Regions from separate parts of the Streptomyces sp. NPDC003248 genome, predicted to be linked through region 2. Evidence: predicted binding sites of a transcription regulator. Region 2 holds the regulator's gene; the other holds the start of a gene.
The links. Region 2 encodes HspR, which represses chaperone genes until heat shock. Its sites were predicted from a motif close to TTGAGNNNNNNNNNCTCAA; they were not measured.
Positions count from the first base shown of each region.

Region 1 (15,714 bases), on a different contig from region 2:
TCGGGTCGAGGTTGCCCTCGAACTCGCGGAAGATCTGCGCGTACGACTTGCCGACGATGTTGGCGAGGACGTTCAGGCGGCCGCGGTGGGCCATGCCGATGACGACCTCGTCCAGGCGGGACTCGGCCGCCGAGTCGATGACCGCGTCGAGCAGCGGGATGACGGACTCGCCGCCCTCCAGCGAGAAGCGCTTCTGGCCGACGTACTTGGTCTGGAGGAAGGTCTCGAAGGCTTCCGCCGCGTTCAGCCGGCGCAGGATGCGCAGCTGCTCCTCGCGCTCCGGCTTGCTGTGCGGGCGCTCGATGCGGTCCTGGATCCACTTGCGCTGCTTGGGGTCCTGGATGTGCATGAACTCGATGCCGGTGGTGCGGCAGTACGAGTCGCGCAGCACGCCGAGGATGTCGCGCAGCTTCATCAGGGACTTGCCGGCGAAGCCGCCGACGGCGAACTCGCGCTCCAGGTCCCACAGGGTGAGCCCGTGCTCGGTGATGTCGAGGTCGGGGTGCTTGCGCTGCTGGTACTCCAGCGGGTCGGTGTCGGCCATGACGTGGCCGCGGACCCGGTAGGAGTGGATCAGCTCGAAGACGCGGGCGGCCTTGGTGACGTCGTCGTCGTGGCTGGCGTCGATGTCCTTGAGCCAGCGGACCGGCTCGTAGGGGATGCGCAGGGCCTCGAAGATGTCGTCGTAGAAGCCGTTCTCGCCCAGCAGCAGGTTCGCCACCGCGCGCAGGAACTCGCCGGAGGCGGCGCCCTGGATGACCCGGTGGTCGTAGGTCGACGTGAGCGTCATGACCTTCGAGATGCCGAGCTTGTTCAGGGTGTCCTGGGAGGTGCCCTGGAACTCCGCCGGGTAGTCCATGGAGCCGACGCCCATGATCACCGACTGGCCGGGCATCAGGCGCGGGACGGAGTGGACGGTGCCGAGGCCGCCGGGGTTGGTCAGGGAGACCGTGACGCCGGTGAAGTCGTCCATCGTCAGCTTGTTGTCGCGGGCGCGACGGACGATGTCCTCGTAGGCCTGCCAGAACTCGAAGAAGTTCAGCGTCTCGGCCTTCTTGATGGCGGCCACGACGAGCTGGCGGTCGCCGTTGGGCTTCACCAGGTCGATGGCCAGGCCGAGGTTGACGTGCGGCGGCTTGACGAGGGTCGGCTTGCCGTCCTTCTCGCCGAACGACCAGTTCATCGACGGCATGGCCTTGATGGCCTGCACCATCGCGAAGCCGATCAGGTGCGTGAAGGAGATCTTCCCGCCCCGGGCGCGCTTCAGGTGGTTGTTGATGACGATGCGGTTGTCGAACAGCAGCTTCACCGGGACGGCGCGCACGGACGTGGCCGTGGGCAGTTCCAGGGAGGCGTTCATGTTCTTGGCGACGGCGGCGGAGGGGCCGCGCAGCGTCACGAACTCGGGGCCCTCGGGAGCCGCGGTGGCCGGCGCGGCCGGCCTGGCCGCGGGCGCGGCGGGCTTCGCGGGCGCCGGGGCGGCGGCCGCGGGCTTCGGGGCGGCGGCGGCCGGCGCGGGAGCCGGGGCGGCGGGCGCGGCCGGGGCCGGGGCCGGAGCGGCCGGGGCAGCCGGAGCGGCGGGTGCCGCGGGTGGGGTGGTGGTCCCTGCGGCCCCCGCGGCCGCAGTACCCGCCGGAGCCGGAGCGCTGGCGGCCCCCGGCTTGTAGTCGGCGAAGAAGTCCCACCAGGCACGGTCTACGGAATTCGGGTCCTGGAGGTACTGCTGATAGATCTCGTCGACGAGCCACTCGTTCGCGCCGAACGCGGCAGCGGGATTCTTGCCCGCTTGGTCTGCGTCGGTCGAGATGCTCGATGCGTTACTGGGGGACTGTGGCGACACGGCGGCAACCGCCCTCTTCCGCTTCACAAGGTGATGGACAGCGGGAATAAAGGCTACGCCTCCCAGCCCGCGAAGGTCAGGCCGGGCAGCTCCATCGTCGCGTATGTCACATCGACAACGGTGTTTCGGGGCTGGAAATGGCGGGAAACAAGCGCGGTTGACGTTCAAAACGGGTGCGTCGATGCAGGTCGCGCACGCTGAGCGTGCGGACCGCGGCCGGCCTGGGCCGGTGCTGTGCCTGATCACACGTGTCCATCAGCCGCTCGTCGGTGCGGACACTCGTGGATCTTGGGGCTCCGCTTCGCACTTTACGTCAACTTGGCACGGATGGCTCTCCCGGAAGGGTGACAAGAATCCGGCAACCCCGCTCGGATTCGGCCACTCCGATCCGGCCGCCGTGGAGATCGACCGCCCAGCGGGCGATCGCGAGTCCCAGTCCCGTGCCGCCGTCGCTGCCCGGGCCGTGCGGCCGGCGGACGGCCCCCCGGTTGAACCGCTCGAAGACACGGCGCCACTCCGAGCGCGGGATGCCGGGCCCCTCGTCCAGGACCTCCAGCTCCAGCGACTCCGGCAGCGGCCCGCGCCGTGCCTTCACCGTGACCCGGCCGTGCGGCGGACTGTGCTTGACCGCGTTGTCGATGAGGTTGGCGACGACCTGGTGGATGCGCTCGGGGTCCGCGTGCGCGGTCAGCTCCGGCGGCGAGACGTCCAGGTGCAGATGGACGTCGGTGCGCGTGTGACTGCCGCCCGAGCCCATGGTCGCGCGGGCGGAGGCCACCATGTTGGCCTCCTTGAGCACCCCCGACAGGTACGGCCACACCTCGAAACGCCGCTTGCGCAGCGGTACGACGCCGTTGTCCAGCCGGGACAGGTCCAGCAGCGTCTCCACCAGCCGGCCGAGCCGCTCCGTCTGTTTCAGGGCCGTGCGCATCGTCTCGGGGTCGGCCTCGGCGATGCCGTCGACCACGTTCTCCAGGACCGCGCGCAGACCCGCGATGGGGGTGCGCAGCTCGTGCGAGACGTTGGCCACCAGCTCCTTGCGCTGACGGTCCTGCGCCTCCAGCTCGTCGGCCATGATGTTGATCGTCTGGGCGAGGTCGCCCAGCTCGTCCCGGCGGTTCTCGCGCACCCGGCGGGTGTAGTCGCCGTGCGAGATGGACCGGGCGACCGTGTTCATCTCGTCCAGCGGCGCGGTGAGCGAGTGCGCCACGAACTGGGTGATGAGCAACGTGGCGATCATCGAGAAGATGGTGATGAAGCGCAGTTCGGTCGCGGTGCGCAGGGCGATCAGCACCAGCCCGGTGGTGATCAGCACCGAGATGACGACCAGCGCCCCCAGCTTGGTGTTGATCGAGAACGGTCGTACGCCGCCCCAGGGCTCCCCGGGGCCTCTCGGTGCGTCCGGCCCGCCGCTCATGGCGTCGGCGTCTCCAGCGCGTAGCCGACGCCGTGCACCGTGCGGATCCGCTCGGCGCCGATCTTCCGGCGCAGTGCCTTGATGTGGCTGTCGACGGTCCGGGTGCCGGAGGCGTCCGCCCAGTCCCACACCTCGGCCAGCAGCTGCTCACGGGAGAGCACCGCGCGCGGGGTGTTCGCCAGGCAGACCAGCAGGTCGAACTCGGTGGGCGTGAGGTGCACGTCCTCGCTGCGCACCCGCACCCGGCGCTGGGCGTGGTCGATCTCCAGCTCGCCGAGGCGCAGGATGCCGGAGCGGGGCGTGGCCGCCGCGAGCGCCGCCCGTTCCACGCGGCGCAGCAGCACGTGCACGCGCGCCGCCAGCTCCCGCATCGAGAACGGCTTGGTCATGTAGTCGTCGGCGCCCACGCCGAGCCCGACCAGCATGTCGGTCTCGTCGTCGCGCGCGGTGAGCATCAGCACCGGCACCGGGCGGGCGGCCTGCACGCGACGGCAGACCTCCAGGCCGTCGAAGCCGGGCAGCATGATGTCGAGGATCAGCAGGTCGGGCTGCCAGGCCTCCGCCGTGTCGACGGCCGCCGGGCCGTCACCCGCCGTTTGCACGAGGAATCCCTCGGCGCGCAGGCGGGCCGCGATGGCGTCGACGATCGTCGGATCGTCCTCGACCACCAGAACGCGGCGCTGTGCGCCCGGGGTCGCCGTCGTGCCGTTGTGCGAGGTGTGTGTCTGCTCCATCGCCCGCCCCTGAGGTGTGCTTTTCCGGGACCTGTGGGGTGATCCCTTGATTGCGCATGACTGCGGTTGACGCCTCAATGATCGACGTCAGGGCAGCAGCGTACGGGGAGTCACCACGCCTTTGCTATCCGGGTACGACGGCGAGGTGCACGACGTCCGGCACGCCTCGGGCAACCGGGATCTCTTCGGTACGCACCCGCTGGAACCCGGCATTTCTCAAGGTTCCTTCGAATTCAGGCGACGGCTGGGCGGACCACACGGCCAGTACCCCGCCGGGCCTCAACACCCTTGCGCAGCACGCGAGTCCGGCCTTCGAGTAGAGCCCGTCGTTGCCTTCGGTGACGGTCCAGTCGGGCCCGTTGTCGATGTCGAGACAGAGCGCGTCGAACGTGGCGGAAGTCTCATTGACGTAGTCGAGCAGATCCGCTTCCACGATCGTCGTGCGCGGATCGGCGAGGGCGGTGCGGGAGATCGCGGCGAGCGGGCCGTCGAGGTGCCAGTCGACGACGGCGCGTTCCCGCTCCACGACCGTGACGCGTCCCCAGCGGGGGTCGGCGGCGGCGTGCGCGAGCGAGAACCCGACGCCCAGGCCGCCGATCAGCACGTCGGGTGCGGGGCGTCCGTCCAGCGCGGTCAGGGCGGCGTCGACGAGCAGCCGCTCCGAGCGGCCGTCGGAGGTGTCCATCAGGAAGCAGCCGTTGGCGATGATCTGAAGCAGCTCCCCGTGCCGGCGCAGCACGACCTCGCCGTACGGACCCTCGCGACGGTCCAGGACTTGGGGCCGGCCGTCGGGTTCGGTGGACATGTCGGGGGAGAGGGGCATCGTCCCATCCTGGCATCGGAGGCGGGGGAGGGCGGGGGATTTCCGGGGGCCCGTCTCAGGCCCGGCCCCCGGTCCCTGGTCCGGCTCGGTCCCTGGTCCCCGGCCCGGCTCGGTCCCCGGCTCGGTTCCTGGTCCGGCTCGGTCCCTGGTCCGGCGGTCCCCGGCCTGGCTCGGTCTCCGGCTCGGTCCCTGGTCCGGCGGTCCCTGGCCTGGCTCGGTCTCCGGCTCGGTCCCTGGTCCGGCGGTTCCTGGTCCGGCCCGGCCTCAGGTTCGGCCCCCGGCCCCGCCCCGGGCCCCCGCCCCCCCCGGGCCCCCGGCCCCGGTCACGAGTCGCCGTCCCCGCCCGTCCCCAGGTACTTCGCGCTCGTCAGCGGTGCCGCCACCGTCCAGCCCAGCGACTCGTACAGCGCGCGCCCCGCCGGTGTCCCCACGAGGACGCCGGTCTCCGTGCCCTCGGCCGCCGCGGCGGCCGCGAGCGTCCGCATGACGGCGCTGCCCAGGCCGCGGCGGCGGTGCCCGGGTGCGGTCTCGATGTGGTCGAAGACGGCGGTCGCGCCGGTCGGAGCCACCTGGCCCCGCGCGGCGAAGGAGCCGTCGGGCGCGGCGACCATCACGCGCGTGACGCCACCCCGCGTCCACACGCGCAGCCGGTACCCGTCGGGCGCCCCGGCCGGCCCCGCCTCCGCCGGTCCCGGCCTCGGATCTCCTTCCGGCGGCGTGCGCAGCGGCAGCGTCATCAGCCACCCCGGCTCCGGGTCCACCCACCAGCCGGGGCCCAGCCATCCCGCGGTCACCGCCGGGTCCTGGAAGACCTTGAGCCACACGCCGGCCCCGGTCACCCCGTCCGCGACCTCGCGCACCACGCCTTCCTCGACGTCGTCCCCGATCCGGGCGAGGACGTGCCGCGACACGTGCCCGGCCTGCCCCACGTCGACGGTGAACCCCCAGGGCCGCCGCACGGGCGGAGAGGCCCCGCGCGACACGACCCACCCGTCCACCCAGGCCCGTACGATCCCGCCCACCCGACCTCCGTAATAGCCAGTAAAGGCATTCACCGCTTACGCGAAACGACTGTACGGCGCCGCACGCCGGGCCCGGCAGACGTGATCGCTCACAGCGAACGACCGTCCGGGAACATTCGAGGCCGCCCGTGCATTGAGTCGGCATAACTCAACTTGACTGCCGAAGGGGAGATCATGGCTGCTGAGTCCGCAGCGTTCACACCGCTCACCCTGCCCGTACTGCCGCTCGACGACGAGGTCGTGCTGCCCGGGATGGTGGTTCCGCTGGACCTCAACGACACCGATGTGCGCGCCGCGGTGGAAGCGGCCCAGGCCGCCGCCCGCTCGGAACCCGGGAAGCCCAGGGTGCTCCTGGTGCCGCGCATCGACGGCACGTACGCGAGCACCGGTGTGCTCGGCACCGTCGAGCAGGTCGGCCGGCTGGCCGACGGCGACCCGGGCGCGCTGATCCGCGGCCGCGGCCGGGTCCGGATCGGCGCCGGCACCACCGGCCCCGGCGCGGCCCTGTGGGTCGAGGGCACGCGGCTCGACGAGAAGGTGCCCGAGCCCCTGCCCGGCCAGGTCGCCGAACTGGTCAAGGAGTACAAGGCGCTGGCCACCGCCTGGCTGCGCAAGCGCGGCGCCTGGCAGGTCGTCGACCGCGTCCAGGCCATCGACGACGTCTCCGCGCTCGCCGACAACTCCGGCTACTCGCCCTTCCTGACCACCGAGCAGAAGGTCGAGCTCCTGGAGACGGCCGACCCGGTGGCCCGGCTGAAGCTCGCCACCCAGCAACTGCGCGACCACCTCGCCGAGCAGGACGTCGCCGAGACCATCGCCAAGGACGTCCAGGAGGGCGTCGACAAGCAGCAGCGCGAGTTCCTGCTCCGCCGTCAGCTGGAGGCCGTCCGCAAGGAACTGCGCGAGCTCAACGGCGAGAGCGAGGGCGAGGAGTCCGACGACTACCGCTCCCGGGTCGAGGCCGCCGACCTGCCGGAGAAGGTCCGCGAGGCCGCCCTCAAGGAGGTCGACAAGCTGGAGCGGGCGAGCGACCAGTCGCCCGAGGGCTCCTGGATCCGCACCTGGCTCGACACCGTCCTCGAACTGCCGTGGAACGAACGCACCGAGGACGCCTACGACATCCAGGGCGCCAAGGCGGTCCTCGACGCCGAGCACGCGGGCCTGGAGGACGTGAAGGAGCGGATCACCGAGTACCTGGCGGTGCGCAAGCGCCGCAGCGACCGGGGTCTCGGCGTGGTCGGCGGACGGCGCGGCGGTGCGGTGCTGGCCCTGGTCGGCCCGCCCGGCGTCGGCAAGACCTCGCTGGGCGAGTCGGTCGCGCACGCCATGGGCCGCGCCTTCGTCCGCGTCGCCCTCGGCGGTGTCCGGGACGAGGCGGAGATCCGCGGTCACCGGCGCACGTACGTCGGCGCGCTGCCCGGCCGGATCGTCCGCGCGATCAAGGAGGCCGGTTCGATGAACCCGGTCGTCCTGCTCGACGAGATCGACAAGGTCGGGTCCGACTTCCGCGGCGACCCGGCGGCGGCCCTGCTGGAGGTCCTGGACCCGGCGCAGAACCACACCTTCCGCGACCACTACCTGGAGGTCGAGCTCGACCTGTCGGACGTCGTCTTCCTCGCCACCGCCAACGTCCTGGAGGCCATCCCCGAGGCCCTGCTCGACCGTATGGAGCTGGTCCGCCTCGACGGCTACACCGAGGACGAGAAGGTCGTCATCGCCCGTGACCACCTGCTCCCGCGCCAGCTGGAGCGGGCGGGCCTGGACAAGGACGAGGTGACCCTCGACGAGAGCGCCCTGCGCAAGCTGGCCGGCGAGTACACGCGCGAGGCCGGCGTGCGCACCCTGGAGCGGTCCGTCGCCCGGCTGCTGCGCAAGATCGCCGCGCAGCACGAACTGGGCGAGCGGGAGCTGCCGTTCACCGTCACCGAGGCGGACCTGCGCGGCCTGATCGGCAGGCCGCACCACGTGCCCGAGTCCGCCCAGGACCCGGCCGAGCGGCGCACCTCGGTGCCCGGTGTGGCGACGGGTCTCGCGGTCACGGGCGCGGGCGGCGACGTGCTGTACGTCGAGGCGTCGCTGGCCGACCCGGAGACGGGCGCGGCGGGCCTGACCCTGACCGGTCAGCTGGGCGACGTGATGAAGGAGTCGGCGCAGATCGCGCTGAGCTTCCTGCGCAGCCACGGCGCCGAGCTCGAACTGCCGGTCGCCGACCTGAAGGACCGGGGCGTGCACATCCACTTCCCGGCGGGCGCGGTGCCCAAGGACGGCCCGAGCGCGGGCATCACGATGACGACGGCCCTCGCGTCCCTGCTGTCCGGACGGCTGGTCCGTACGGACGTGGCGATGACCGGCGAGGTCTCGCTGACCGGGCGGGTGCTGCCGATCGGCGGCGTGAAGCAGAAGCTGCTCGCCGCGCACCGCGCCGGGGTGACCACCGTGATCATCCCCAAGCGCAACGAACCCGACCTGGACGACGTCCCGGCGGAGGTCCTGGACAAGCTGGACGTCCACGCCGTCACCGACGTCCGCCAGGTCCTGGAGCTGGCGCTCGCCCCCGCGACCAGCGGGGTGACGCCGGAGGTTCCGGTCGCGGCGTGACGGACGCGTCCGGAGAGGAAGGCCCGGGTCCCCTGAGGGAGGCCCGGGCCTTCGCCCACCCGGCCGCCACCGAGCCACGGAGTCGCGGAGTCGCGGAGTCGCCAGTCAGCGAGTCGCAGGCCAGGTGCATGTCACGGCCGCCCTCGGCCCGGGGTGCGGCTACGCACGTAGAATCGGTACGGAACCGGATCAGGAGCGCTGACGTGCACGAGGACGGAAACGGCGACGGACGCGGGGGCGCATCCGAGGTGTCGCGAAGAGGTGTGGACCAGGAGTTCCTGTCCCTGGAGCGGGAGCTGACGGTGCTGCTGCGCCGCGCCCGGGCCAACCAGGGCGAGATGGCCCGCGAGGTGCACCCGGACCTGGAGCCCGCGGCGTACGGCCTGCTCGTCCGGCTGGAGGAGTGCGGGCGTCAGCGGGCGACCGAACTCGCCGCCTACATCGGCGTCGGCAAGGCCACCATGTCCCGCCAGCTGCGCGCGCTGGAACAGCTCGGCCTGATCGCCCGCGCGCCGGACCCGGCGGACGGGCGCGCCTGGCTCGTCGACCTGACCGAGGAGGGCCGCACCCGGGTCGGCCGGGTCCGCGAGGCCCGCCGGGCGCGCTACGTCAGCCAGCTCGCCCACTGGGACCGCGGGGAGGTGGCGGAACTGGCCCGCCTGCTCCACGAGCTGAACCAGGGCATGGCCAAGCAGGCCTGAACCGGCGCACGGGCCGGCCCGCCGCCTGAACCAGCGCCCGGCCGAGCCGGCCCAAGCAGGCCCGAACCCGTGCGGGGCCTTGTCAGGCCATGCCCAGGCAAGGCCCCGCCCCGCCTCACAGCTCCACGAAGACCGCCGTCGCGTCGTCGTGCCGTTTGGCGCGGCCCAGGAACTTCCGTTCGGTGTCCGCCCGCTCCAGCTCCCGCACCCGTTCCACCAGTGCGCGAGGGCCGTCCTTGCGGACGTGGCCGAACAGGTCCGCCCAGTCGCCCTCCCGGAACGTGTCCACCCACCGCGTCACCCCGTCGCTGAGCGCCGCCAGGGCGGCCACCTCGGTGCGCGGGACGGCGCCGGCGACCGCGCGGGCCGCCACCGCCGGGTCCGCGGCGGCGGTGAAGAAGCCGCCCTCCTTGTTGCGGACCCGCGTGTCGCAGATCTCCGCGCTCGCCAGCAGCGCCGGCGGCACGAGCGCCAGGCGGTCGTCCAGGACGGGGACGACCGCGCCGTCGGGCGAGGCCAGCAGGAGCGCCGAGTCGGACAGGACCAGGTACTCCACCGAGTCCGGTGACCAGCGGGCGAGAACCACCGTCGCCTGGGGCGTACGCGGGTGAGAAAGGTCACAGGTGCCGGAGTGGGCGTCGGCGGTACGCGCCAGGGCGAGGGAGAGCGCCTCGGCCAGCGGCACATCCGGGAGTGAAACGGTCAGTTCGGTCAGGGCGCCGCCCAGACGCGCCGTGTACCAGGGGACGGAATGGAGACAGCCCGTGCCGCTCCGGGGCGGCGTCACGCCGTCCAGCAGGACGAGTGAACCGCCCTGACCGGAGGCGGGAAGTCCGACGCTCGCGAAGTCCTCGTTGGGGTAGGCCCGATCACCGGGCTCCGACACAAGTTCCGTGCGCATCCCGCCAGTCTGCACGACCCCTTCACACCCTTCGCGAAAGGCTGGCAACACTCCCCGGGTGGGCGCACCGTCGCAGGTCAGGCGCCTGTTTTGGGCGGGAATAACGCACTCCGGGAAGGCGTGGCGGCGAATATTGCCAAAGCCCGCCGCCCACGTCCAACCGGCGCCCCGCGCAAGGGCCTCGCGAGTGCCGGAGTGACTTGCCCCTCAACTCCCCTCCGATGTTCACTCCTTCGGGTGGCGGGGCAGTCGATGCGCGACCCCTGCCCACCGGCACTGGGAGGGTCGGGGACCGTACCGGACGTACGCACCCGTTGACGGAGCGTCATCCGGCCCATGGGTAACACGAGTCAGGAATGCGAGCACCGGTGCAGAAGACGCGGCCTCGGCGCACAGGCAGCAAGACGGCCTCCGAGGGGGGCGCGGAGCGCACCCCTGTCGGGAAGGGCCGTCCGACCCACGTACGCAACCGGCTGATCGTCGCGGTGGCCGTGGTGGCCGCCGCCGTCGCGGGCGCCGGAGCGCCCTCCGTCCTCGACGCCTCCGGGCAGTTGAAGGACGCTCAGGATCTGGTGACCCTCGCGGAGCGGACCCAGGACGCGCTGGTCCTCGCGCAGTCGATCGCCGACGAGCGGGACGAGGTCACGGCCTACGTCGCGGCCGGCCGTACCAAGGCCTCGGCGCCCTCCACGCAGAGCAGTACCCGCGTGGACCGGCAGGTGCGGGAGCTGACCGCCGACGCAGACACGCCCGCCGGGCTCCGTACGGAGCTCGACGGCCTCGCCTCCGTCCGGCAGACGGCCCTCACCGGCAAGAGCACGGCGCTCGAGGCGCACCAGGCGTACTCCGCCGCCATCACCGCGCTGCACGGTCTCGCCGAGCGGCTCGCGGAGCAGATGCCGCCCCGCGCGGGCTCCGGCGCCCACGCCCTCGCCGACCTCGACACCGCCGTCCAGCAGGCCGACGCGGCCCGCGGACTGCTGCTCGCCGCGCTGAACGTGCCGACGTCCACCGAGAGCGTCTACGACCCCGTCACCGGCGTGTCGTCCACCGAGACGGTCTCCTCCGGCGGCGACGCCAAGCGGCGGGACGCCCTCACGGCCGCCGCCCAGCAGGCCCGGCTGCGCTCCGACGCGGCCCTGACCGCCTTCCGGGAGAACGCCCCGCAGCAGGCCGTCGACTCCTACGACTCCACCGTCACCGGCGGTGACGTGGAGGCCGCCGAGAAGTACCTGGCGGCCCTCACCGACCAGCCGGAACTCACCGACGACGAGCTCGACACCAGCGTCAAGAAGCTGGACGCCGCGCTCTCCGCCCGCGTCGACCTGATGCGCGGCGCCGAGTCGTCGCTCTACGACCGCCGCACCAAGGACCTCGCCCAGCTGCGCGACGACGACGTCACCGCGCTGGAGATCCGCATCGCCCTGCTCGGCGCCCTGATACTGGTCGCCATAGGCATCGCCACCGCCATGGCCCGCAGCCTCACCCGCCCGCTGGCCGTGCTGCGCCGCGGCTCGAAGCGGCTGGCCGACGCCGAGAACCCGGCGGCCGAGGAGCCGCTGCGGTTCACCGGCCGCAACGACGAGTTCGCCCAGGTCGTCCGCTCCGTCAACGCCCTGCACGCGCACGCCGTCGCCCTCCACGAGCGCGTCACCACCCTGGAGTCCGACCGCAAGCACCTCGTCGGCCAGCGCCAGAAGATGGCCGACGCCCGCGAGGGACTGCGCGCCGAACTCGCCGACGCCGCCGCCCGCCTGGAGCGGCTGCGGTCCAGCATCAGCGGCACCTTCGTCAACCTCTCCCTGCGCACCCTGGGCCTGGTCGAGCGGCAGCTCGCCGTCATCGAGGGCCTGGAGGAGCGCGAGCAGGACCCCGACCGCCTGGCCACGCTGTTCAAGCTCGACCACTTCGCCACGGTCATGCGCCGGCACAGCGAGAACCTGCTGGTGCTGGCGGGCACCGAGCACGTCCAGCAGCACGCCGGCCCGATCCCGCTGGTGGACGTGGTCCGCGCCGCGGTCAGCGAGATCGAACGCTACGAACGCGTCCGCATCTCCGCGCTCCCGCCGCACGCGCACGTGGCCGGCTTCGCCGCCGACGACCTCAGCCACCTGCTGGCCGAGCTCATGGAGAACGCCACCTCGTTCACCCCGCCGGACCTGCCCGTCGAGGTCTCCGGCTGGCTCCTGGAGAACGGCGAGGTCATGCTCTCCGTCCAGGACGAGGGCATCGGCATGACCGAGGAGCGCCTGACCCGCCTCAACAGCCGCCTCACCGAGTTCGACCCGGAGACCCCCTACGACCAGGAGGGCGAGGAGGGACTCGGCCTCGGCCTCTACGTCGTGGCCCGCCTGGCCCACCGGCACGGGGTGCGGGTGCAGCTGCGCGAGCAGAAGAAGGGCGGTGTCGCCGCGGTCGTCGTCGTCCCGACGCCGCTGCTGGCCACCGCGCCGGCCGCCGCGGTCCCGGCGTCCTCACCGGCGTCCTCCGCGGGCCCGTCGTTCTCCCTGCCCGGCGCGGACGCCGAGGCCAACTCCAACGTCCTGCCGGGCCGCTCCAAGGAGTCCGGCGACAGCGGCGACCCCCTGGTCGCCCTGGCCGAGAAGGCGGTCCGCGAGGCCGAGTCGTCCACCGGCGACCCGACCCCGGACCGGTCCCCGGCCGCGGCCGAGTCGCCCACCGGCGACCAGGCCCCCGCACACTCCCCGGCCCGACCGGCGCAGTCCCCGGCCGAGTCCCGCACCGACGCGCGGACCACGCCGGAGCCGTACTCCCGGGCCGAGACCACGATGGAACTCCTGCTGCCGGACCCGCCCGGGGAAGCGGACGGCACGCCGGAGGAACAGGGCCCCGCCGCACCGGCCACCCCGCGACCCGGGGCCACCGACGGCGCGGACGCCCACCAGGGGGCACCCGCCTCGGGCCAGGACACCTCACCGGGTGCACCCGCCGCAGGCCAGGACGCCTCACCGGGCCGGCCGGCGCCCACCCCCGGCGGTGGCGCGGACGGCACGGACGGGCACGGGCCCGACGCGGGCGAGGCCGAGGCGGAACACACCCGCACCCCCGACGCCCCGGAGGAGCTCCTCACCGACAAGGGCCTGCCCAAGCGCACTCCCAGGATCACCGCACCCACCACGGCCCCACGCCAGCGGACCGGCTCTGTCGACGCCGACGCCCTCCGCCGCCGGCTGGGCGGCTTCCGTCGGGGGGCGGAGGCCGGCTACCGCGACGTCGAGGCGGAGATCGCCGAACAGACGGGGCAGAACGCGGCACCGTCATCCCAAGCAGCACACGCACACGCCGAAGAAGACACGGGGGGCACAGTCGAGGAGGCAAGCAGTTGACCGCGCCCAGTACCTTCGGACTGAGCAGTGAAGCCCGTAACCTGCACTGGCTGTTGACCAACCTCGTGGAGGAGGTGCCAGGCATCCAGTCCGTCGCGGTCGTCTCCTCCGACGGCCTGCTCCTGCTCTCCTCGGACCCGGGGCGCAACGACGCGGCCCGTCAGGTGCAGGAGGCGAAACCCGCCGGTCCGCGCGGGTCCGCCGCCGACCTCGCCACCATCGTCTCCGGCATCGGCAGCCTCACCATCGGGGCCGCCAAGCTCATGGACTCCGGCTCGGTGAAGCACACCATGGTCGCCATGGAGGAGGGCAGCCTCTTCGTGATGTCGATCAGCGACGGCTCGCTGCTCGGCGTCCACGGCTCCGCCGACTGCGACATGAGCGTGGTGGCGTACCACATGGCCCTCTTCGTGGGCCGCGCCGGACATGTGCTGACCCCGGAGCTCCGCAGCGAGCTACGGCAGTCCCTGGAGTCCGCGACGGCGGGGAGCACCCGATGAGCAGCTCTCCGAAGAAGGCCGCCGCGCTCCCGGTCCGCGGCGGCGACCGCAAGCCCGCCCGGGTGCGCCCCTACTCGCTCACCGGCGGCCGCACCCGCTTCGGCCACGTCCTCCTCGTCGAGACGTTCGTGGCCACCACGGCCGAACTCGAGGCGCCCGAGGAGCGCAGGGAGCTGACGAACGGTTCCCTCACCACCCGGGTGATGCCGGAGCTGAGGGCCATCGTCGAACTGTGCCGCCGTATGCGTACGGTGGCGGAGATCGCCGCGCTGCTGAAGATGCCGCTCGGCGTGGTCCGCGTGCTCCTCAGCGACCTCGCGGACCAGGGAAAGATCCGTGTGTACGGCACCGGGACCGGTCACGGTACGGGCCGTCCCGACCGCGCTCTGCTGGAAAGGGTGCTGAGTGGACTCCGTCGTCTCTGACGCCGCTCGTGGCGTCTCCCCGTTCGTCGAGCCCGCGACCGACGAGCCGTTGCAGCCCTGGCAGACGGACCGCACCCGGGCCCCCATCGCGACGAAGATCGTGGTGGCCGGCGGCTTCGGTGCCGGAAAGACCACCCTGGTCGGCACCGTCTCGGAGATCGAGCCCCTCCAGACGGAGGCGCTGATGACCGAGGCCAGCGAGGCCACCGACGACCTCACGGGCACCCCCGAGAAGGTCACCACCACGGTGGCCATGGACTACGGCCGCATCACGCTCGACGACGACCTGGTGCTGTACCTCTTCGGTACGCCGGGCCAGCAGCGGTTCTGGTTCATGTGGGACGACCTGGTGCGCGGCGCGATCGGCGCCGTCGTCCTCGCCGACACCCGCCGTCTGAAGGACTGCTTCCCGGCCCTGGACTACTTCGAGAGCTGCGGACTGCCGTACGTCGTCGCCGTCAACCACTTCGACCACAGCGAGCGGTTCGATCCGGAGGACGTGCGGGAGGCATTGACGATTCCGCCGCACATACCTGTAATGATCATGGATGCGCGCCGCCGGATCTCGGTGATCGAGACCCTCCTGGCCCTCGTCGGCCACGCGCTCGACGAAACCCCCGAGTAAGGCCCCCGGGCCACCTAGGAGACACCCCCGCATGCGGAAGATACTCGTCGTCGGAGCCGGTCAGTCCGGTCTTCAGCTCGCCCTCGGCCTCCAGTCGCACGGGTACGAGGTCACCCTGATGTCCAACCGGACCGCGGACGAGATCCGGTCCGGCCGGGTGATGTCGACGCAGTGCATGTTCCACACCGCCCTCCAGCACGAGCGCGACCTCCAGCTGAACTTCTGGGAGTCCCAGGCCCCGAGGATCGAGGGTCTCGGCGTCTCGGTGGCGGCCCCCGGCTCGCACGACCCGGGCCCGACCCAGCGCGTGATCGACTGGGTCGGCAAGCTCGACGGGTACGCCCAGTCGGTCGACCAGCGGGTGAAGATGGCCGGCTGGATGGAGACGTTCGCCCAGCGCGGCGGCCAGCTGGTGATCCACGGCGCGGCGGTCTCCGACCTCGACTACTTCGCCCGGGCCTACGACCTCGTGCTGGTCTCGGCGGGCAAGGGCGAACTCGTGCAGATGTTCGGCCGCGACGCGTCCCGCTCCCCCTACAGCGAGCCGCAGCGCGCCCTCGCGGTGTCCTACGTCCACGGTATGGGCCCGCGCCCGGAGCACCCGGAGTTCGACGCGGTCCGCTGCAACCTGGTGCCCGGCGTCGGCGAGCTGTTCATCATGCCGACGCTGACCCTCTCCGGCCGCGCGGACATCCTGTTCTGGGAGGGCATACCCGGCGGCCCGCTCGACGTCTTCAAGGGCGTCAAGGACCCGGCGGAGCACCTCTCCCTGACCCTGGAG
Region 1 is NZ_JBVHDT010000004.1:324,776-340,489, reverse strand. It holds gene ACZ3KJ_RS13170 (multifunctional oxoglutarate decarboxylase/oxoglutarate dehydrogenase thiamine pyrophosphate-binding subunit/dihydrolipoyllysine-residue succinyltransferase subunit) at 1-1,840, opposite strand, end outside; gene ACZ3KJ_RS13165 (HAMP domain-containing sensor histidine kinase) at 2,154-3,257, opposite strand; gene ACZ3KJ_RS13160 (response regulator transcription factor) at 3,254-3,991, opposite strand; gene ACZ3KJ_RS13155 (spermidine synthase family protein) at 4,116-4,814, opposite strand; gene ACZ3KJ_RS13150 (GNAT family N-acetyltransferase) at 5,138-5,836, opposite strand; gene lon (endopeptidase La) at 6,011-8,434, shown strand; gene ACZ3KJ_RS13140 (MarR family winged helix-turn-helix transcriptional regulator) at 8,638-9,135, shown strand; gene ACZ3KJ_RS13135 (hypothetical protein) at 9,251-10,036, opposite strand; gene ACZ3KJ_RS13130 (sensor histidine kinase) at 10,405-13,383, shown strand; gene ACZ3KJ_RS13125 (roadblock/LC7 domain-containing protein) at 13,380-13,883, shown strand; gene ACZ3KJ_RS13120 (DUF742 domain-containing protein) at 13,880-14,308, shown strand; gene ACZ3KJ_RS13115 (GTP-binding protein) at 14,289-14,933, shown strand; gene ACZ3KJ_RS13110 (styrene monooxygenase/indole monooxygenase family protein) at 14,965-15,714, shown strand, end outside.
Region 1: the regulator HspR is predicted to act here: its motif matches at 5,970-5,988, upstream of lon (endopeptidase La).

Region 2 (15,714 bases):
CTCGCTCCAGGCCGGTGTCCTCAAGGGTGAGGTCAAGGACGTCCTGCTCCTCGACGTGACCCCGCTGTCCCTCGGTATCGAGACCAAGGGCGGCATCATGACCAAGCTCATCGAGCGCAACACCACGATCCCGACCAAGCGGTCCGAGATCTTCACCACGGCCGAGGACAACCAGCCGTCCGTGCAGATCCAGGTCTACCAGGGCGAGCGCGAGATCGCGGCGTACAACAAGAAGCTCGGCATGTTCGAGCTGACCGGTCTGCCGCCGGCGCCGCGCGGCGTCCCGCAGATCGAGGTCTCCTTCGACATCGACGCCAACGGCATCATGCACGTGACCGCGAAGGACCTGGGCACGGGCAAGGAGCAGAAGATGACCGTCACCGGCGGCTCCTCGCTGCCGAAGGACGAGGTCGACCGCATGCGCCAGGAGGCCGAGCAGTACGCGGAGGAGGACCACCGCCGCCGCGAGGCCGCCGAGGCCCGCAACCAGGGCGAGCAGCTCGTCTACCAGACCGAGAAGTTCCTCAAGGACAACGAGGACAAGGTACCCGGCGAGATCAAGACCGAGGTCGAGGAAGCCCTCTCCGAGCTGAAGGACAAGCTCAAGGGCGAGGACACCGCCGAGATCCGCACCGCCACCGAGAAGGTCGCGGCCGTCTCGCAGAAGCTCGGCCAGGCCATGTACGCCGACGCCCAGGCCGCCCAGGCCGCGGGCGGCCCGGAGGGCGCCACCGCCGGCGGTGCCAAGGCCGACGACGACGTCGTCGACGCCGAGATCGTGGACGACGAGCGCAAGGACGGTGCCGCGTGACGGAGGAGACCCCGGGCTTCGAGGAGAAGCCCGACGTCCCCTCCGGCGCCACCTCCGACGACGCCGAGCCGAAGGCCGCTCCCTCCGACGAGGGGGCGGCCCCGGCCGGGGACGCGAACCAGACGGCCGGGCTGGTCGCCCAGCTGGACCAGGTGCGCACCGCGCTCGGCGAGCGCACCGCGGACCTCCAGCGGCTCCAGGCCGAGTACCAGAACTACCGCCGCCGGGTCGAGCGCGACCGGATCGCGGTCAAGGAGATCGCCGTCGCGAACCTCCTGACCGAGCTCCTGCCCGTGCTCGACGACATCGGCCGCGCACGCGAACACGGCGAACTGGTCGGCGGATTCAAGTCCGTCGGCGAGTCCCTGGAGACCGTCGCCGCGAAGATGGGCCTCCAGCAGTTCGGCAAGGAGGGCGAGCCCTTCGACCCGACGATCCACGAGGCCCTGATGCACAGCTACGCGCCGGACGTCACCGAGACGACGTGCGTGGCGATCCTCCAGCCCGGGTACCGGTTCGGCGAGCGCACCATCCGTCCCGCCCGGGTGGCCGTGGCCGAACCCCAGCCGGGGGCCCAGACGGTCAAGCCGGCCGAGGAGAGCGACACGGCGGCCGACGACAAGGAGAGCGGTGGCCCGGACGAGGGCTGAGCTTGAACCGACGCGAGAGGAGGGACGTCGAGGATGAGCACCAAGGACTTCATCGAGAAGGACTACTACAAGGTCCTCGGCGTCCCCAAGGACGCCACCGAGGCCGAGATCAAGAAGGCGTACCGGAAGCTCGCCCGCGAGTACCACCCGGACGCCAACAAGGGGAACGTCAAGGCCGAGGAGCGCTTCAAGGAGATCTCCGAGGCGAACGACGTCCTCGGCGACCCCAAGAAGCGCAAGGAGTACGACGAGGCGCGCGCCCTCTTCGGCAGCGGCGGCTTCCGCCCCGGCCCGGGCGCGGGCGGCGGCTCCTTCAACTTCGACCTGGGCGACCTCTTCGGGGGCGCCCAGGGCGGGAACGCCGGCGGTTTCGGCGGTGGGATCGGTGACGTCTTCGGGGGCCTGTTCAACCGCGGCGGCGCCACGGGCGCCCGTACCCAGCCCCGGCGCGGCCAGGACATCGACACCGAGGTCACCCTCAGCTTCACCGAGGCGATCGAGGGCGCGACGGTCCCGCTGCGCATGACCTCCCAGTCACCGTGCAAGGCCTGTTCCGGCACCGGCGACAAGAACGGCACCCCCCGGGTGTGCCCGACCTGCGTCGGCACCGGGCAGGTGGCGCGCGGCTCGGGCGGGGGCTTCTCCCTCACCGACCCCTGCCCCGACTGCAAGGGACGCGGCCTGATCGCCGAGCACCCCTGCGCGGAGTGCAGCGGCAGCGGGCGGGCCAAGTCCTCCCGCACCATGCAGGTCCGCATCCCCGCGGGCGTCACCGACGGGCAGCGGATCCGGCTGCGCGGCAAGGGCGCCCCCGGTGAGCGCGGCGGCCCGGCCGGCGACCTGTACGTCGTCGTCCACGTCGACCCGCACCCGGTCTTCGGCCGCAAGGACGACCACCTCACCGTCACCGTGCCCGTCACCTTCACGGAGGCGGCCCTGGGCGGCGAGGTCAGGGTGCCCACGCTCGGCGGCCCGGCCCTGACGCTGAAGCTGCCGCCCGGCACACCCAACGGACGCACCATGCGCGCCCGGGGCAAGGGCGCGGTCCGCAAGGACGGAACCCGCGGCGACCTGCTGGTCACCGTCGAGGTGAGTGTTCCCAAGGACCTGTCGGGGAAGGCTCGTGACGCGCTGGAGGCGTATCGCGAGGCCACCGCGGGTGAGGACCCGCGGGCGGAGCTGTTCGAGGCCGCGAAGGGAGCTTGAGGGTGATGGACGGCCGTCGACGTAACCCGTATGAACTGACCGAGGAGACCCCGGTCTACGTCATCTCGGTGGCGGCCCAGCTCTCCGGACTCCATCCGCAGACACTGCGCCAGTACGACCGCCTCGGCCTGGTCTCCCCGGACCGTACGGCCGGGCGGGGCCGCCGCTACTCGGCCCGCGACATCGAACTGCTGCGCACCGTGCAGCAGTTGTCGCAGGACGAGGGCATCAACCTGGCCGGCATCAAGCGGATCATCGAACTGGAGAACCAGGTCGCCGCCCTCCAGGCCCGGGTGGCCGAACTCCAGTCCGCGCTGGACGGCGCGGCGGCGGCCATGCAGCAGCGGGAGGCGGCGGTCCACGCCTCCTACCGGCGCGACCTGGTGCCGTACCAGGAGGTGCAGCAGACCAGCGCGCTGGTGGTGTGGCGGCCGAAGAAGGCCAAGGACTGACGCGACGCGTCGACCCGTGTGAAGGGGCCCGGAGGACCAACCTCCGGGCCCCTTCGCGCTGTTCCCGCGTGACGCGCTACGGCGCGGTCACGGTCCAGTCGCCGGCCGGCAGGGACTCGGTGCCGTCCTCCGCCACCGCGGTGACCCAGTAGTAGGTGGTGGTTCCGCGCTGCACGCCGGTGTCGGCGTACTCGGTGGTGCCGCTCGGGAGTGCGGCGATCGTCTCGTAGGCGGAGGTCTCCGGGTTCCAGCGGTGGACGCGGTAGCCGCCCGCCTGCTCGGGGGCCGAGTCGGCGAGCCCCTGCCAGGTCAGCAGGTTGCCCTCGTCGCCCTCGGCGGCCGACACGGTGAGGGACAGGGGCGAGCCGTCGGGAGTCGGGACGCTCGGTGTCATGTCCAGCTCGGTCGCGGTCACGATCTGCGCCTCGCCGGTCCAGCGGAACGCGGAGTTCCCGGCGTCGTCGACGGCGTCCACGATGAAGCAGGACTCCTCACCGTCGGGAAGGACGGTGTACGCGTACGAGGTGGTGCCGGCCGGTACGGAGTAGCCCGCGGAGAGGGAGCACACCCGCTCGTCACCCTCGTCGCCCAGGAGCTCGCCACGGCGGACCGTGTAACTCGCCAGGTCCGCCGTCGGGTTGGCGTCCCAGCCCACCAGGAAGCCGTACTCGGTCGGGGTGACGGTCACCCCGGTGACGGCGGACGGGGGCGTGAGGTCCCGGCGCTTGCCGCTCACGGCGGCGGACCGCGCGGACTCGTTGCCAGCCGCGTCCAGGGCGGTCACGCGGTAGTAGTAGGTGCCGTCCTCGGCGGCGGTGGTGTCCAGGTACGAGACCTGGCCCGTGTCGGTGCCGATCCGGGTGTACGTGCCGTCGGCGCTCGCCGCCCGGTACACGCCGTACGACGCGGCTCCCGTGACCTGGCTCCACAGGAGCCGCAGCCCCCCGGACTCGCTGCTGACCGACAGCCCGGCGGGCACGCCCGGGGCGGTCCGGTCCACGGTCGTGACGGTCTTGTCCGCCGTGCCCGCCGACTCGTTGCCCGCCTTGTCGTAGGCGCGCAGCTCATAGGCGTAGGCCGCGCCGGTCACCGGGAGGGTGGTGTCGGTGTACGTGGCGGAGGCGGTGGCCGCCAGCCTGGTCCAGGTCGCGCTCTCGACGGGCCGCCGGTAGACCCGGTACCCCGCGAGGTCCATCTCCTTGTTCGCCGCCCAGGTGAGCTTCGCCCGGCCGGTCGCGGTGTCGTAGGCGGCGGCGAGACCCGTCGGGGTCAGCGGCTTGACCTTGTCGACGGTGGCGGTGGTGCGGGGCGCGTACGTGAAGGCGACGTTGGCGTTGCCCGTCCAGTTCACGTAGTCGACGCGGAGGGTGTGCTTCCCGGCGGACAGGGTCAGGTTGACGGTCTTCTTCACCGTCGTCGACCCGTTCTTCCAGACGTCGGCCTTGCGGACACCGTCGACATAGACGCGGAGACCGTCCTGGACGGCGACGGTGAAGACGAAGGGCCCGCCGGAGCCGAAGTCGCGGGTGACCGTCCAGCGGACGCCGAAGTTGTTCGTCGGGACGCCGGAAGCCGGGGCCTTGGCACCCCAGTTCTCGCTGATCGCGGCGTCGCATCCGGTCTGCTTCGGCGTCCCGGAGAAGGTGGTGTTCGCGAAGATCTGCCGCTTGTAGACGGGTGCGGTGCACGTCGTGGCGGCGGAGGCGGGCGCGGTGGTGACGGCGAGCAGGCCGCCCGCGGTGACGAGCACGACCGTGGCCGCGGCGGCGGCGGTCGTGCGTCTTGCTCGGTTCATGCAGTCCTTCGATCCGTTCCGGCGACGGCGGTGATCGGCCGTCGCCGGAACGGACTGTTCAGGAGGGTGCAAGGTTGTACGGCGGCTGGAGGAGGGCGGCGAGGGGGGCGGTACGCGAAAGGCGTGTGGTTCGAACTGGGGCCCGCGACACCGGCGTGAGCGCCGGGCGCGGGCCCCGTGATGCCCGTGGGCTACGGCGCGGTCGCCACGGCCCCGGCCGCCGGGAGGGACTCGGTGCCGTCGGCGGCGAGGGCGGTCACCCAGTAGTGGTGGGTGGTGCCGCGTTCTGCGGTGAGATCGTCGTAGTAATTGTCGGCGGTCGCTGTGTCGGCGAGCTTCTCGTACGCGGAGGTCTCCGGGTTCCAGCGGTAGACGCGGTAACCGCCGGCCGCCTCGGGGGAGGAGGCGTCGAGGCCGGTCCAGTCCAGCCGGATCCCGCCACTCCAGGCCTCGTCCACGGTCAGTGCCAGGGGCGAGCCGTCGGGCGTGGGAACGCTCGGCGTGAGGTCGAGTTCGGTCGCGATCTGGCCGGCGGCCTCGCCGTTCGCGCGGAAGACGGAGTTGAGGAAGTCGTCGACGACGTCCACGACCAGGCAGGCCGTCTCGCCGTCCGGGACGGTGGTGTAGGCGAAGGAGGTGGCGTCGGGCTGGTCGTCCACCCAGGCGACCGCCTCGTAGGAGGTGCAGGACTCACCGTCCCCGTCGGCCTGGAGTTTCCCCCGGTAGACCGTGTAGTGGTCCACGTCGGTCGCCGGGCTGGGGTCCCAGGTCAGCTGGAAGCCGTACTCGGTGGCGGTGGCGGTCAGTCCGGTCAGGGCGGGCGGCGGGGTGAGGTCACCGCGCGATGCCTTGACCGCTGCGGACTGCGCGGATTCATTGCCGGCCGAGTCCAGCGCCGACACGCGGTAGTAGAAGGAGGCCCGCTCGGCGATCGTCCTGTCCACGTAGTAACTGCCCTTCGTGGTGCCCACGAGGGTGAACGCGCCGTCCGGTTCCGACGCCCGGTACACCCGGTACGAGGCCGCGTCCTCGACCACGCCCCAGCCGATGTAGGCACCTTCCGCCAAGAGGGAGCCGCCGATCCGCGTGATCGCGGCCGGTGCCGTCCAGTCGGCGGTCACGACCGACTGGTCGAGGCTGCCGCCCGACTCGTTGCCCGCCTTGTCGTAGGCGCGGATCTCGTAGTGGTAGAGACGGCCGTCCGTCGGCGGGGTGTCGGTGTACGAGGTCGCCGTCGTCGACGTCAGCCGAGTCCAGCCGCCGTACTCCATGGTGCGGTAGACCCGGTACCCGGCGAGGTCCATCTCCTTGTTCTTCGCCCAGGTGAGCTTCATCCTGCCGGTCGTCCTGTCGTAGGCCGACGAGAAGCCGGTCACGACCAGGGGCCTCACCTTGTCCACCGAGGCCGAAGTGCGCGGCGCGTAGGCGAACGTGACGTTCGCCTTGCCCGTCCAGTTGACGTAGTCGACGCGCAGGGTGTGCTTGCCGTGCGGGATGGCGATGTTCAGGGTCTTGGAGACCGTCGACGAGACGTTCTTCCACAGGCTGATCTTGCGGACGCCGTCGACGTACACCCGGATGCCGTCCTGGGCGGCGGCGGTGAAGGTGAACGGGCCGCCGGAGCCGAAGTCCCGCGTCACCGTCCAGCGGACGCCGAAGTTGTTGGACGGGACGCCGGAGGCCGGGGCCCTGGTGCCCCAGTTCTCGTTGATCGCGGCGTCGCAGGCGGTCTTCTTCGCGGTGCCGGAGAAGGTGGTGTTCGCGAAGATCTGCCGCTTGTAGACGGGGGAGGCGCAGCTCGTCGCCGCGGCGGCGGGGGTGGCGGTGGCGGTGGTGACGAGGCCGCCGGTCAGGGCGAGCACGATGGCGGTCGCGCGCCTGGTTAAGGCCGCGCGGGCGGTGCGGTTCATGCGGTTCATGCGATGCGTCGGGTCCTCTGTTCGACCGGGGACGGCGGGTCGGCCGTCCAGTGATCGACTCGCGAGGGACCGCCCTGGTTGTGCGGTTCCTCGGGGTTTCCTGAGGCGCCGTCGAGTGAAGGGCCCGTAAAGGGTGTTTGGAGGGGAGTTCGCCTCCTCTCCATGTGTCTTCACGCGCTAAGCGGAGGGTGATGTTGCTACTTCGTTAAGTAGTACCGCTTGACGTCGGTGGTCGCCGACGCGTTGGCTTTTGAAGCACCTGGGTCAACATGCCGAACCCATGTCCGGAAAACGCACCTGAAGTGAGCCCCCTAATGCGCCGTCGTATCGCCATGGCCGTGGCCGCCTCCACGCTGTCCCTCTCGCTCGCCGGATGCGGGATGCTGAGCGCCACAGAGGACGCCGCCGACGCGACGCCGACCAAGGGTGACGACATGGTCATCGGCATGCTGATGCCGGAGAAGACGAACACCCGCTACGAGCAGTTCGACTACCCCATCCTCAAGGAGAAGGTCGCCTCCCTCACCAACGACAAGGGCAAGGTCGAGTACGCCAACGCGGCCGCCGACGCGGACACCCAGGTGACCCAGATGCAGCGGATGATCGACGAGAAGGTCGACCTCATCCTGCTGGACGCCGTCGACTCGGAGTCCATCGCGGACACCGTGCAGAAGGCCAAGGACGCGGGCATCCCGGTCATCGCCTACGACCGCCTGGCCGAGGGCCCGATCGACGCGTACGTCTCCTTCGACAACGAGCTGGTCGGCGAGGTGCAGGGCCGCAGCCTCCTGGAGGCGCTCGGCACCGCCGACACCTCCGACAAGATCGTCATGATGAACGGCTCGCCGACCGACCCGAACGCCGAACAGTTCAAGGCCGGCGCGCTGACGGAGCTCCAGGACCAGGTGACGATCGCCGAGTCCTACGACACCAAGGACTGGAGCCCGGAGGTCGCCCAGTCCCAGATGACCGAGGCGATCGAGAAGATCGGCGCGGGCAACATCGCGGCCGTCTACTCCGCGAACGACGCCATGGCCGGCGGCATCCTCAAGGCCCTCGAGGCCGCGGGCGTCAGCGACTCCGACCTGCCGCCGATCACCGGCCAGGACGCGGAACTGTCGGCGGTGCAGCGGATCGTCAGCGGCCAGCAGTACATGAGCGTGTACAAGCCCTACCCGGAGATGGCGGAGGCCGCCGCGGAGATGGCCGTCGCCAAGGTGCGGGGCCGGGAGATCCAGTTCGACTCCCTCACCCGTGACACGGTCGACAGCGCCACCGACAAGGACATCCCGGCCCAGCTGGTCACCGTGGTCGCGCTGACGAAGTCCAACATCGAGAGCACGGTCGTCGCGGACGGCATCTACGAGGTGTCCGACATCTGCACCGCCAAGTACGAGGCCGCCTGCGCGGCCATCAAGCTCAACTGACGCCGACGGCACGGCGGAAGGGGGGCACGCGCATCGCGTGCCCCCCTTCCGCGTGCCCCGGCGCGCCGGCGGCGCCCGCCCCTCACCACCCGTGTGCCGCCCGCCCCCCCGGCCCCGAAACCCGGGCGGAACGGGCGGGCACGAAACTTCTGACACCCCCAACTTGTTGCAGTGCGACCGGCGGAGGCCGGGAGATACCCGCATGTACCGGCTGATTTCATCGGCTCGGGCGGTCCGAGCCGTGTTGCGGTGCCGGTCCGGGCCGCGCATAGTTGCGCTGCGGAAGTGGCCGACAGCGGGGGTGGGATGGGCGATGGCCGGGCACGGGACGGAGGAGCATCCTCACGGTGCTGACCGACTGTGCGAGGCCGGGGATCGCGTGTATTCCCGGGCCGTACGGCGGGGCCGTGTGCCGCGCCGGGACGCCGAGCCGGTGCCCTGTCTGCTGGAGCTCGCCCTGCTCCACCCGGACCCCGACGACATGGACTGGCTGGTGCCGACCTCCCCGCAGGAGGTCATGACCCGGCTGCTGCGCGGACTGTACGACGAGGTCAGCGCGAGCCAGCGGCGGATGGGCTCGGCGGTGGCCGCCTTCGAGTGGTACGCGGGCCTGGGCGGACCGGCGCCGGCCCCGGTGACCGGGGAGGGCGCGGCGATCCGCGTCCTGGACGGCGCCTCCCGCATCCAGGCGGCCCTGGACCAGGCGACGGACGCGTGTACGACCGAGGTGCTGACGGTCCAGCCCGGCGGCATCCGGCGCGAGCACGAGCTGTCCGAGGGACTGCACCGGGCGCTGGCGCTGCGCGGGCGGGGCGTGCGGATGCGGGACCTGTACAACCATGTGGCCCGGCACGGCCAGGGCCTGCTCAACTACCTGGAGCTGATGGGCGACACGGTCGAGGCGCGGACCCTGGACGAGGTCGTCGACCGGCTGATGCTCTTCGACCGGACGGTCGCCTTCATCCCCGCCAACGCCGACCGCACGATGGCGCTGGAGCTGCGCCACCCGGCCCTGATCGCCTACCTGGTCACCGTCTTCGAACGCCTCTGGCGGCTGGCGATCCCGCTGACCGCGCCGCTGCCCGACACCCGGATCGAGGGCATCTCGCACCGGGAGCAGTCGATCGCGGCGCTGCTGGCGGAGGGGCACCAGGACGCGGTGATCGCGGAGCGGCTGGGCATCAGCGTCCGCACCTGCCGGGCGCACATCGCCCGTCTGTCGGAGACGCTGGGCGCGGCGAGCCGTACCCAGCTGGGCGTGCGGATCGCGCAGGTGGGCCTGGACGGGCACCTGCCCGAGGTGTCCGCGCCGGTCATCGTTCCCGGTCGAGGATCCCCGACCGTCCGATGAGGTAGCCGAGCTGGGCGCGGCTCTCACTGCCGAGGGTGGCGGCCAGTTTGGCTATGTGGACGCGCGCGGTGCGGACGTTCATGCCGAGGCGGTCGGCGATGACGGTGTCGGTGTGGCCCTCGACGAGGAGGGCGGCGATCGCGCGCTGGCGGGGGGTGACGCCGTTGAGACTGGGCTGCCGGACGGCCTCGGGGTACATCGGTGTCGCGAGCCGCCAGAGGCGGTCGAAGACGGTGGCGAAGTAGTCGATCAGGGCGGGGTGGCGGACCTCCAGGGCAAGGGTGCGGTCCCTGCTGGCGGGGAGGTAGGCGACCGTGCGGTCGACGATGAGGAGACGCTCGGTGATCTCGTCGAGGGTGCGGGCCTCCACGTCGCCCCGCAGCCGTTCGTAGCGTGCCTGGACCGTGGGGATGTGGCGGGTGGTGTGCTGGTAGAGCGTGCGGATACGGCCGCCGCGGTCGAGGAAGGCCTGGTCGCGGTCGAGGGCCTCGGCGTGCACCTCGGGCGGCGGGCCCACGTGGCTCGCGTGCGGCTGGATGGCCAGCACCTCGCCGGTGGCGCGCGTCATGGTGCGCGTGAGGACCTGGTTGATCCGGCCGAGCCCGCTGATCAGCACGAGTTCGGCGGAGTCCGCCGGGTCGGCGCCGGGTACGGCGAGCGCGAGGAGCGGTGCGAACGCCTCGGCGAGCCGGGTCTCCTGCCGGCGCCGGCGGGCTATGTCCTCGGCGACGGCGCGCAGCAGGCGGGGCAGGGCGACGGCCGGGGCCAGCGGGTGCAGCCGGTGCGGGTCGCCGGGGCCGGGCCGCAGGAGCCCGGCGTCGACCAGACAGGGGTACTGCTCCGCCTCGCGCGCCGGGACGCCGCCCGACCGCAGGGCGCGCGCGTAGAGCTCCAGGGCCGCCTCGCAGGGCCCGTCCGGACCGTGGTCGTGCGCTGCCGCAGTCACGCGTGACTCTCTCCTCGGGTGTGCGGTGCTCCCGGTTCGGCGTGCGGGGTGGTGGCGGGGGTGGCGCGGCCGGCCCGGCGCCGGCCGGGCTGGTCGGGCTGGTGGGAGCACCGTGGGCTGGTGGGGGTTGGTGGGGAGCGCCGTGGGCTGGTGGTGGGGGCTGGTGGGGCTGGTGGGGCTGTGGGGGGGGCGATGGGCTGGTGGGGCCGGTGGGACCGCCAGGGCCGGCGGGTCCCGTGCGACGGGTAGGGCGATGCTGCCCGGGCGGGTGGTGCGGGATGCCCGGAGGGGTCGTGCGGGATGCCCGGAGGGGTCGTGCGGGTCGGCCGGAGAGGGGCGGGTGGGACGGGCCGGAGGGGTCGTGCGGGTCGGCCTGAGGGGTCGTGAGGGACGGCCCGGAGGGGTGGGGCGGGATGCCCGGAGGGGTGGGGCGGGCAGGCCGGTCCGGGCGTCCCGGCGGGGTGGGTCAGTGCTCCCGGTCGAGGATGCCCGACTGGGCGATGAGGAAGCCGAGCTGGGCGCGGCTGCCGCTGCCCAGGGCGGTGGCGAGCTTGGCGATGTGGGCGCGGCAGGTGCGGACGTTCATCCCCAGCCTGCGGGCGATGGCTTCGTCGACGTGCCCCTCGACGAGGAGCTTGGCGATGGAGTGCTGGATGTCGGTGATGCCGTCCGGGTCGGTCTCGTACGGTGTGCCGGCCCTGAGGGGCACCGCGCGGCCCCACATGAACTCGAAGACCTTGGTGAGGTAGCTGACGAGGCCGGGGTGCCGCAGTTCGAGGGCGACCTGCCGGTCGTCGCGGATGGGGATGAAGGCGACGGCCTCGTCGCAGATGATCAGGCGCTCGACGAGTTCGTCGATGGTGCGGTACTCGACCTTGCCGTCGGTGAACTGGTCGACGTAGGCCAGCCGGTCGGGGCTGTAGCGGGCCGTGTGCTGGTAGAGGGTGCGGATGCGCACGCCGCGCTCGATCAGCGGCCTGTCGCGCTCCAGGGCCTCCAGGAGCCGGTTCTCGGGGCTGCGGCGGCCGCTGGGCTGCACGGTGAGCATCTCGGTGCGGCACTGCGAGGTGGCGAGGTCGAGCGCGGCGTTGATCCGGTCGAGGCCCTCCAGCACGGTGATCGAGTGGGTGGGGGCGGTCTCCTGGGCGCTGAGGGCCATGAAGGGTTCGAAGACGTCGGTGAGCGCGATCGACAGCCGCCGGCTCTCGGTGATCTCGCGTTCCAGGGGGTGCAGCCGCTGGGCCAGGGCGATGGACGGGGGGACCGGCCGCAGCCAGTTGGCGTCGTCGGGGTCGGGGTGGAGGAGGGCGAACTCCATCAGGCAGGGAGCGGGTTCGACGTCGGCACGGAGGATGCGGCCGGTGCGCAGGGCGTTCGCGTAGAGACGGCTTCCTTCCTCACACAGCTCGGTCACCGCATGGGGATGTGCCGCCTTAGTCCCATTTGTTGCCAAATCTCCACCCCCCAGGGTCCTGAACATGCAGGAACATGATGCACCGATCGTGTGGCCATGACGTGCCTGAATGAGCCATCGTCTTACTCGACGGGGGAAGAGGGGACCTTCAAGTGAGGACGAAGCCGACTATGCGTAAGAGAATGCTTCGCTCGGTGCTTGTCGCCGCCTTCTCCGCCGTTGTGGCCGTCGGAACGCTGGTCGGCCTCACCGAAGCGAAGAGCGACGCGCACAAGACGGGTGGTGCTCAGACCGTGATCGCCGCGGTCGCCAGCGAGGACACGCAGGTCGTCCCCCTTGACAGCAGGTGGGACTGATCACGATGACCACGCCGCCTGACGATCGTTCGTTCCGCCGCGAGATGGCCACCGCCTACCGCTCCGGCTGGCACTTCATCGACCTGGTCACCGCCATCCCCCACAGCGGCGACTCGTTGATGGTGACCGTGTTCGGGGAGCCGGTGGTCGTGACGCGGGACGACGACGACGACGTACGGGCCTTCCGGTGCCTGCGGCGGCCCCGGGGCGCGCCGCAGCCCGTCCGGTGTGCCATCCGGTACGGAATGATCTTCGTGAACCTCGATCAGCGTGACCACCAGCTGGCGGAGCCGGTGAGTCCCGCCGCCCCCAGCACCATCTCAGCCACCCCCCGCAGTGCCTGACGCGATTCCCCCGTCGTAACAGATCGCCTCAGGTGCTTCCCCCCGCAGCGGCGTCACCGTGACCTGAACACGGTGACGCCGCTGCAGTTTTGCGGTGACATGTCGGGTGCGGAATCCTCGCGCGGTGTCCGAAAAGCGGTGGGTGTGGAACTGGTCACCCCCGGTGCCGACCGGACGGTCGGCCCGTTTCTCCGTCCGCTCCGGCCTCTCCGCTCTCCCCGTCCGCTCCGCCCGCCCCTCGGCCCTCTCCGCCCGCCTCAGCCCCGGCCCATGGCCCCGCTCAGTTCGATCTCGATCACCACGCGGGTGGGATTGGGGCGCGGGGCGTGCCCGTAGCGCTCGGCGTAGCGGCGCTCGGCCTCGGCGACGCGTTCCGGGTCCGCGTGGACGGAGGCCCGGCCCTCCAGGGTGGCCCAGCGGCGGCCGTCCACCTGGCAGACCGCGACCCGGGCCCCCTCGGGGCCGGCGGCCCGGACGTTGGCCGCCTTGGTGCTGGCTCCGTCGGTGATGACGCGAGCGACGCGGGCCTCGGGATCGTAGGTGACACCGACCGGAACCACGTGCGGGGAACCGTCCGGGCGTGGTGTGGTCAGGGTGCACAGATGGCGTTCACGCCAGAAGGCGAGGTACGCGGCGTCGGGAGCGCCCGGGTTCTGCGGGTATGCGGCCATGGTGCGGAACTTAGTCGCCGCGGAACTCCCCACCACTGCCTTGAGTGGAATAGACTCAACTTTGTGTACGTTGTGCGAGTCAGTGTGACGGCTGACGCAAGGAGGAGACAGCGAACGTGGACGCCGAGCTGACCAACCGGAGCCGGGACGCCATCCAGACGGCCGGCAACCGGGCCGTGTCCGAGGGACACCCCGACCTCACCCCAGGCCATCTGCTCCTCGCGCTGCTCCAGGGGCAGGACAACGAGAACATCGTCGATCTGCTCGCCGCCGTCGACGCCGACCAGGCGGCCGTGCGGGCCGGCGCCGAGAAGGTGATCGGCGCGCTGCCCAGCGTGACCGGGTCCACCGTCGCGCCCCCGCAGCCCAACCGCGAGCTGCTCGCCGTGATCGCGGACGCGCAGGCGCGGGCCCGGGAGCTGGGCGACGAGTACCTGTCGACCGAGCACCTGCTCATCGGGATCGCCGCCAAGGGCGGGCAGGCCGGTGACGTGCTCGCCCGGCAGGGCGCCACCGCCAAGAAGCTGCTCGACGCCTTCCGCAAGGCACGCGGCGGACGCCGGGTGACCTCCGCCGACCCGGAGGGGCAGTACAAGGCGCTGGAGAAGTTCGGCACCGACTTCACCGCCGCCGCGCGGGAGGGCAAGCTCGACCCCGTCATCGGACGGGACACCGAGATCCGCCGCGTCGTGCAGGTGCTGTCCCGGCGCACCAAGAACAACCCCGTCCTCATCGGCGAGCCCGGCGTCGGCAAGACCGCCGTCGTGGAGGGGCTCGCCCAGCGGATCGTCAAGGGCGACGTGCCCGAGTCCCTCAAGGACAAGCGGCTCGTCGCGCTGGACCTGGGCGCGATGGTCGCCGGCGCGAAGTACCGCGGTGAGTTCGAGGAGCGGCTGAAGACCGTCCTCGCCGAGATCAAGGACTCCGACGGGCAGATCATCACCTTCATCGACGAACTGCACACCGTCGTGGGCGCGGGCGCCGGCGGGGACTCCGCCATGGACGCCGGCAACATGCTCAAGCCCATGCTCGCCCGCGGTGAGCTGCGCATGGTCGGCGCGACCACGCTGGACGAGTACCGGGAGCGGATCGAGAAGGACCCCGCCCTGGAGCGGCGCTTCCAGCAGGTGCTGGTCGCCGAGCCGACCGTCGAGGACACCATCGCCATCCTGCGCGGGCTCAAGGGGCGGTACGAGGCCCACCACAAGGTGCAGATCGCGGACAGCGCGCTGGTCGCCGCCGCGACCCTCTCCGACCGGTACATCACCTCCCGCTTCCTGCCCGACAAGGCCATCGACCTCGTCGACGAGGCCGCCTCCCGGCTGCGCATGGAGATCGACTCGTCCCCCGTCGAGATCGACGAACTCCAGCGCGCCGTCGACCGGCTGAAGATGGAGGAGCTGGCCCTCGGCAGGGAGACCGACCCCGCCTCCCGCGAGCGGCTGGAGAAGCTGCGCCGCGACCTCGCCGACAAGGAGGAGGAGCTGCGCGGCCTCACCGCCCGCTGGGAGAAGGAGAAGCAGTCCCTCAACCGGGTCGGCGAGCTGAAGGAGAAGCTCGACGAACTCCGCGGCCAGGCCGAACGCGCCCAGCGCGACGGCGACTTCGACTCCGCCAGCAAGCTGCTGTACGGCGAGATCCCGGCCGTCGAGCGCGACCTGGAGGCCGCGTCCGAGGCCGAGGAGGAGGCCGCGAAGGACACCATGGTCAAGGAGGAGGTCGGCTCCGACGACATCGCCGACGTCGTCGCCTCCTGGACCGGCATCCCGGCCGGCCGGCTCCTGGAGGGCGAGACGCAGAAGCTGCTGCGCATGGAGGAGGAGCTGGGCCGGCGGCTCATCGGCCAGGGCGAGGCCGTCCGCGCGGTGAGCGACGCCGTACGCCGGTCCCGCGCCGGCATCGCCGACCCCGACCGCCCCACCGGTTCCTTCCTCTTCCTCGGCCCGACCGGCGTCGGCAAGACCGAGCTCGCCAAGGCGCTCGCCGACTTCCTCTTCGACGACGAGCGGGCGATGGTCCGCATCGACATGTCGGAGTACGGCGAGAAGCACAGCGTCGCCCGGCTCGTCGGCGCACCCCCCGGGTACGTCGGCTACGAGGAGGGCGGCCAGCTCACCGAGGCCGTCCGCCGCCGCCCGTACAGCGTCGTCCTGCTGGACGAGGTGGAGAAGGCGCACCCCGAGGTCTTCGACGTCCTGCTCCAGGTGCTCGACGACGGCCGTCTCACCGACGGGCAGGGGCGCACGGTCGACTTCCGCAACACCATCCTGGTGCTGACGTCCAACCTGGGCAGCCAGTACCTGGTCGACCCGGTGTCGACGGAGGAGGAGAAGAAGGAGCAGGTCCTGGAGGTCGTCCGGGCCTCCTTCAAG
Region 2 is NZ_JBVHDT010000002.1:526,515-542,228, forward strand. It holds gene dnaK (molecular chaperone DnaK) at 1-811, shown strand, start outside; gene grpE (nucleotide exchange factor GrpE) at 808-1,461, shown strand; gene dnaJ (molecular chaperone DnaJ) at 1,495-2,667, shown strand; gene ACZ3KJ_RS07725 (heat shock protein transcriptional repressor HspR) at 2,673-3,119, shown strand; gene ACZ3KJ_RS07730 (fibronectin type III domain-containing protein) at 3,196-4,914, opposite strand; gene ACZ3KJ_RS07735 (fibronectin type III domain-containing protein) at 5,106-6,833, opposite strand; gene ACZ3KJ_RS07740 (sugar ABC transporter substrate-binding protein) at 7,148-8,260, shown strand; gene ACZ3KJ_RS07745 (helix-turn-helix transcriptional regulator) at 8,574-9,611, shown strand; gene ACZ3KJ_RS07750 (helix-turn-helix transcriptional regulator) at 9,574-10,557, opposite strand; gene ACZ3KJ_RS07755 (helix-turn-helix transcriptional regulator) at 11,024-12,037, opposite strand; gene ACZ3KJ_RS07760 (hypothetical protein) at 12,142-12,327, shown strand; gene ACZ3KJ_RS07765 (hypothetical protein) at 12,333-12,671, shown strand; gene ACZ3KJ_RS07770 (pyridoxamine 5'-phosphate oxidase family protein) at 12,929-13,342, opposite strand; gene clpB (ATP-dependent chaperone ClpB) at 13,459-15,714, shown strand, end outside.